Regions from separate parts of the Aquincola agrisoli genome, predicted to be linked through region 2. Evidence: predicted binding sites of a transcription regulator. Region 2 holds the regulator's gene; the other holds the start of a gene.
What was found. The regulator NrdR, encoded in region 2, represses ribonucleotide reductase genes. The targets are predictions, from matches to a motif close to CACNANATNTNGTG.

Region 1 (3,405 bases), on a different contig from region 2:
AAGCAAGCTGCTGCGGGCGATCCAGGAGCGCGCCGTGCGGCCGGTGGGCGCGGTCAACGAGGCGCAGGTCAACGTGCGCCTGGTCAGCGCGACGCACAAGGACCTGGCGGCGGAGGTGCAGGCCGGACGCTTCCGGCAGGATCTGTTCTACCGGCTCAACGTGATCCAGATCCGCGTGCCCCCGCTGCGCGAACGGCTCGACGACCTGGCGCCGATCAGCGCCGCCGTGCTCGAGCGCATCGCGCGCGATGCCGGGGTCTCGTCGCCGCCGCGGCTGAGCCGCGATGCCTTCGAGCACCTAACCCGCTACGTCTTCCCGGGCAACGTGCGCGAGTTGGAGAACCTGCTGCAGCGTGCCGTCGCGATGGCCGGCACCGACGTGATCGAGCGCGCCGACCTCGGGCTGCCCGACGCGGCGTTCGGCGACACGGAGCTGTCGGACCCGGATCGCCACGACGTCCTCGCGCCCATGCCCGAGCTGCCGCCCGCCCGCACGGAGGCGCCGCTGCCTGCCGACCTCGTCGCCTACCTGGACGACGTGGAGCGCGACATCCTCGCCCGCGCACTGGAGCGCCACCGCTACAACCGCACGGCGGCCGGGGCGAGCCTGGGCCTGTCGCTGCGCCAGATGCGCTACCGCATGGCGCGCCTGGGCGTGCAGGTCGGCGATGGCCCCGACCGCCACGAGGAAGCGTGAGCGCGGCCTGGCAGTCGGGCTGGTGGACGCCGGCGCGGCGCATCGACTCGCCCAATTTCGGCCCCCGTCCGGCAGGCACCGCGATCACGCTGGCGGTGGTCCACTCGATCAGCCTGCCGCCCGGCCAGTACGGCGGCGACGAGATCGAGCGGCTCTTCACCAACCGGCTCGACTGGGCGGCCCATCCGTACTTCGGCCTGATCCGCGGCGCGACCGTCTCGGCGCATTTTGTGATCCGGCGCGATGGGGAATTGCTGCAGTTCGTGTCGTGCGACGACCGCGCCTGGCACGCCGGCCAGTCGTGCTGGCAGGGCCGCGACAATTGCAACGATTGGTCGATCGGCATCGAGCTCGAAGGGCTGGAGGGCGGGCCCTTCGAGACGCCGCAGTACGAGATGCTCGGCGGGCTGCTGGGTGGGCTGTGCAAGGCCTATCCGCTGGCCGACGTGGCCGGCCACGAGCACGTGGCCCCGGGCCGCAAGCACGATCCCGGCGCCGGCTTCGACTGGCAGCGCGGGGCGCGCCTGGCACGCCGGGCAGGGGCTGTGCTGCGGTGGCCGGCGGGCCCGGGAGATCCGCAGCCATAGCTCTACGGATAGTGTGCAAAGGGGCTGGCAAGCGCTAGATCTAGTGCTATGCTTCAGGCACCGCACGGTTGAACACGGCTCCTGCAGCCGCATATTTTCTCCGTTACCCGTATCGGTTTCCGAATGCACGTAGTCTCGGCAAGGAATGCGACCGCACCTTGCCAGGGCTTCCTTTTTGCCGCGTTTTCCACGAACACCACAAGACAGGAGAAGGTTGTTATGCACGCCACTGCCAGTACCCCGGCGTCGTCCCCGGTGTTGCCGACGTCCCGCCCCCCCGTTGCCGGCGCTGCCGCCTCGGCCTACCAGGGTTACCAGATCCTGCGCCGCAACGGCGCGGTGGTCGCCTTCGAGCCCAACAAGATCGCCGTGGCGCTGATGAAGGCCTTCCTGGCCGTGCATGGCACGCAAGGCGCGGCCTCGGCCAGCGTGCGCGAGACCGTCGACGGCCTCACCGAGAACGTCGTGCGCGGGCTGCTGCGCTCACGCCCGGGCGGCGGCACGTTCCACATCGAGGACGTGCAGGACCAGGTCGAGCTGGGCCTCATGCGCGGCGGCCACCATGAAGTGGCGCGCGCCTACGTGCTGTACCGCGAGCGCCGTTCGCAGGAGCGTGCGCGCCAGGGCGTGGCGGCCGAATCGGCCGCGCAGCATCAGTTCTTCGTCACCGAGGGCGGCGTGCGCGTGCCGCTGGACGATGCCAAGCTGCAGGCGCTGGCCGTGTCGGCCTGTGCCGGCCTGGGCGCCGACATCCGCCCCGAACCCATCCTGGCCGAGACCCGCCGCAACCTGTACGACGGCGTGCCGCTCGAAGAAGTGCACAAGGCCGCCATCCTGGCCGCGCGCACGCTGATCGAGAAGGACCCGGGCTACACCCGCGCCACCGCACGCCTGCTGCTGCACACCATCCGCAAGGAAGTGCTGGGCTTCGAGGCGATGCAGGAAGACATGGCCACGCAGTACGCCGACTACTTCCCGGCCTTCATCAAGAAGGGCGTGCAGGCCGAGCTGCTCGACGAGAAGCTGCAGCAGTTCGACCTGGCCAAGCTGGGCGCCGCGCTGAACGCCGACCGCGACCTGCAGTTCGACTACCTCGGCCTGCAGACGCTGTACGACCGCTACTTCCTGCACATCGACGAACAGCGCATCGAGCTGCCGCAGGCGTTCTTCATGCGCGTGGCGATGGGCCTGTCGCTGAACGAGATCGACCGCGAGGCGCGTGCGATCGAGTTCTACAACGTGCTGTCGACCTTCGACTTCATGTCGAGCACGCCCACCCTGTTCAACGCCGGCACGCGCCGCTCGCAGCTGTCGAGCTGCTACCTCACGACCGTGGCCGACGACCTCGACGGCATCTACGAGGCGCTGAAGGAAAACGCGCTGCTGTCCAAGTTCGCCGGCGGCCTGGGCAACGACTGGACCAACGTCCGCGCGTTGGGCTCCTACATCAAGGGCACCAACGGCAAGAGCCAGGGCGTGGTGCCGTTCCTGAAGGTCGTCAACGACACGGCCGTGGCCGTCAACCAGGGCGGCAAGCGCAAGGGCGCGGTGTGCGCGTACCTCGAGACGTGGCACCTGGACATCGAGGAGTTCCTCGAACTGCGCAAGAACACCGGCGACGACCGCCGCCGCACGCACGACATGAACACGGCGAACTGGATTCCCGACCTGTTCATGAAGCGCGTGATGGAGGACGGCCAGTGGACGCTGTTCTCGCCCAGCACCTGCCCCGACCTTCACGACAAGATCGGCAAGGCGTTCGAGGAAGCCTATTCGGCGTATGAAGCCAAGGTCGACCGCGGCGAGATCAAGCTCTTCAAGCGCATGCCGGCCAAGGACCTGTGGCGCAAGATGCTCTCGATGCTGTTCGAGACCGGCCATCCCTGGATCACGTTCAAGGACGCCTGCAACGTGCGCTCGCCGCAGCAGCACGTGGGCGTGGTGCACTCGTCGAACCTTTGCACCGAGATCACGCTGAACACCAACGACAGCGAGATCGCGGTCTGCAACCTCGGCTCGGTCAACCTGGCACAGCACCTGAAGGACGGTGCCGTCGACCATGACAAGCTGAAGAAGACCGTGTCGACCGCGATGCGCATGCTCGACAACGTGATCGACATC
Region 2 (3,405 bases):
CAGCAGATCGCCGGCTCCAACTTCCTGCTGGCCTTCGCCGACACCGACGGCATCGTGCTCGACCGGTACGCCGACCAGCGCTTCGCCACCAGCCACGCCGGTGCCGGCATCCCCGCGGGCAGCCTGTGGACCGAATCGGCGGCCGGCACCAACGGCCTGGGGACCGCGCTCGCTTGCGGCCGGTCGGTGGCGGTGAACGGGCCCGAGCACTTCTTCGGGCAGTTCTGCGACATCTCGTGCACCGCGGCGCCGATCCGCGACGCGGACGGCAGGATCGTCGGCGCGCTCGACGCCTCGTCGTACTTCGACACACGCCAGCGCCACACCCAGGCGCTGGTGCAGATGGCCGCGGCGCACATCGAGAACGTGCTGCTCGCGGAGCAGCGCGCCGCGCACCTGGTGGTGGCGATCCATCCCCGGCCGGAATTCATCGGCACGCTCAGTGCCGGCCTGCTCGCGTTCGGCGGCGACGGGTGCGTCAGTGCGTTCAATGCGCGTGCCGCCGGGCTGTTGAGCGGGCTGGCCGTCCGGCGGGGCACGGCGTTCGAGGACTTGTTCAACGAACCGTTCGAGCGCTTCGTCGCCCGCCTGCATGGCAGCGGCACGCGGCTGCGCGACGCGCTGGGCAGCGTGCTGGCGGTGTCCTGCCTGCAGCCGGGCGGCATCGCGGCGCGGCGGCCCTCGGTACCCGTCTCCGCGCCCGCGTCCACCGGCCGGCTGCCGCGTCCGGCTGCGTCGCTGCCGGCGGCGGGGGAAGTGGCCGAGGACGCCGCAGTGCAGCAGGCCTACACGCTGGCCGCGGCCGCCGTCCGCCGCGGCCTGCCGGTGCTGATCCAGGGCGAGACGGGCAGCGGCAAGGAGCTGCTGGCGCGGCACGCGCATGCGGCCAGCGGCCGGCCCGGGCCCTTCGTGCCCGTCAACTGCGGCGCCGTGCCGGCCGAGCTGTTCGAGGCCGAGTTGTTCGGTTATGTGGGGGGCGCGTTCACGGGCGCGCGCCGGCAGGGGCACGAGGGCCTGCTGGCCGCCGCGCACCGCGGCACGCTGCTGCTCGACGAGGTCGGTGAACTGCCGTTGCCGCTGCAGGCGGCGCTGCTGCGCTTCCTCGACGACGGGCTGCTGCGGCCGGTGGGCGGGCGCCAGCTGAAGGCGGTCGACGTCCAGGTGCTCGCGGCCACGCACGTCGAGCTGGCGCAGGCGGCGGCGCAGGGGCGCTTCCGCGCCGACCTGCTGTACCGGCTCGATGCGGTGACCGTGCGGCTGCCGCCGCTGCGCCAGCGAACCGATTTCGAGGCCGCCGCCGACCATGCGCTGCGGGCGCTGCAGGCCGATGCGCGCCTGACGCCGGCGGCGTTGCGGCGGCTCGCGGAACACGCTTGGCCGGGCAACTTCCGCGAGCTGCGCGCCTGCCTCGCGCGTGCACTGCTGGTGCATCCCACCGGCCTGCTCGATGCCGGCGACGTGGCGGGGGTGCTGCCACCGTCGCAGCGCGAGGCGCCGGGCCCGGGCCTGTCGCGCCTGCAGCAGGGCGCAACGCAGGCCGTGGTGGCCGAGTACCGCCGCAGTGGGTCGGTCAGCCGCACGGCGCGCAACCTGCGGGTCTCGCGGACGACGGTGTACCGGCACCTGCGCGAGGCCGGCGCGCTCGATTGAGCCGCGGCCGGGGCCTGGCGGCCCGCACGCTCAGATATCGCGGATGAGCTGCCGGAACTCGTCGACGTCCTCGAAGCTGCGGTAGACCGACGCGAAGCGCACGTAGGCGACCTTGTCGATGCGCTTGAGTTCGCGCATGACGAGTTCACCGAGCCGCGTGGAGGGCAGCTCCCGTGCGCCGCTGGTTCGCAGCTTCTCCTCGATGCGCTCGATGGCGGCATCGACCTGCTCCATGCTGACGGGCCGCTTGCGCAGCGCCAGCAGCATCGACGCGCGCAGCTTGGCGCTGTCGAACTCGACCCGCGCGCCGCCCTTCTTCACCACCGACGGCATCGCGATCTCCGGGCGCTCGTAGGTCGTGAAGCGCTTGTCGCAGCTCAGGCAGCGGCGGCGACGGCGGATGACGTCGCCTTCGTCGGAGTCGCGGGTCTCGACGACCTGCGTCTCCTCGTGGCTGCAGAAGGGGCAGCGCATGGAGCGGCGCGGGGCTGCCGGGTGTCAGCGGTAGACCGGGAATTCCCGGGTCAGCGCAGCCACCTTCTCGCGCACCTGGGCGATGACCGCCTCGTCGTGCGGGCGGTCCAGCACGTCGGCGATCAGGTGGCCGGTCTGGCGCGCCTGCTCCTCGCGGAAGCCGCGCGTGGTGAAGGCCGGGCTGCCCAGGCGGATGCCGCTGGTGACCATCGGCTTCTGCGGGTCGTTCGGGATGCCGTTCTTGTTGCACGTCATGTGCGCACGGCCCAGGATGGCCTCGGCCTCCTTGCCGGTGAGGTTCTTCGGCCGCAGGTCGACCAGCATCACGTGGCTTTCGGTGCGGCCGCTGACGATGCGCAGGCCGCGCTCGATCAGCGTCTCGGCCAGCACCGCGGCGTTCTTGGCGACCTGCTGCTGGTAGGTCTTGAACTCGGGCGCGAGCGCTTCCTTGAAAGCCACTGCCTTGCCGGCGATCACGTGCATCAGCGGGCCGCCCTGGATGCCGGGGAAGATCGCGCTGTTGATCTGCTTGGCGACCGCATCCTTCATCAGGATGATGCCGCCGCGCGGGCCGCGCAGGCTCTTGTGCGTGGTGGAGGTGACCACGTCGGCATGCGGCACGGGGTTGGGATACACGCCCGCGGCGATCAGGCCGGCGTAGTGCGCCATGTCGACCATGAAGTAGGCACCGATGGCCTTGGCGACCTTGGCGAAGCGCTCGAAGTCGATGCGCAGCGCGTAGGCCGACGCGCCGGCGATGATGAGCTTGGGCTTGTGCTCGTGGGCCAGCCGCTCCATCGCGTCGTAGTCGATCTCTTCCTTCTCGTTCAGGCCGTAGCTGACGACCTTGAACCACTTGCCGCTCATGTTCAGCGGCATGCCGTGCGTGAGGTGGCCGCCCTCCGCGAGGCTCATGCCCATGATGGTGTCGCCGGGCTGCAGCAGGCCGAAGAACACCGCCTGGTTGGCCTGCGAGCCGGAATTGGGCTGCACGTTGGCGTGCTCGGCGCCGAAGAGCTGCTTCACGCGGTCGATCGCGAGCTGCTCGACGATGTCGACGTACTCGCAGCCGCCGTAGTAGCGCTTGCCCGGGTAGCCTTCGGCGTACTTGTTGGTGAGCTGCGAGCCCTGCGCGGCCATCACGGCGGGGCTGGTGTAGTTTTCCGACGCGATGAGCTCGATGTGCTCTTCCTGGCGGCGGTTCTCCGACTGGATCGCGGTCCAGAGGTCGGGGTCGATCTGGGCGATCGTGTGCTGGTTCCGGTCGAACATGGCAGTCCT

Region 1: a site for NrdR is predicted at 1,317-1,330, ahead of V4F39_RS10210 (ribonucleoside-diphosphate reductase subunit alpha). Genes of this name have one in related genera too.

What each region holds. Positions count from the first base shown of each region.
Region 1 is NZ_JAZIBG010000024.1:20,265-23,669, forward strand. Features, by position in the region: gene V4F39_RS10200 (sigma-54-dependent transcriptional regulator) at 1-697, shown strand, start outside; gene ampD (1,6-anhydro-N-acetylmuramyl-L-alanine amidase AmpD) at 694-1,284, shown strand; gene V4F39_RS10210 (ribonucleoside-diphosphate reductase subunit alpha) at 1,504-3,405, shown strand, end outside.
Region 2 is NZ_JAZIBG010000019.1:67,820-71,224, forward strand. Features, by position in the region: gene V4F39_RS06590 (sigma-54-dependent Fis family transcriptional regulator) at 1-1,650, shown strand, start outside; gene nrdR (transcriptional regulator NrdR) at 1,681-2,124, opposite strand; gene glyA (serine hydroxymethyltransferase) at 2,149-3,396, opposite strand.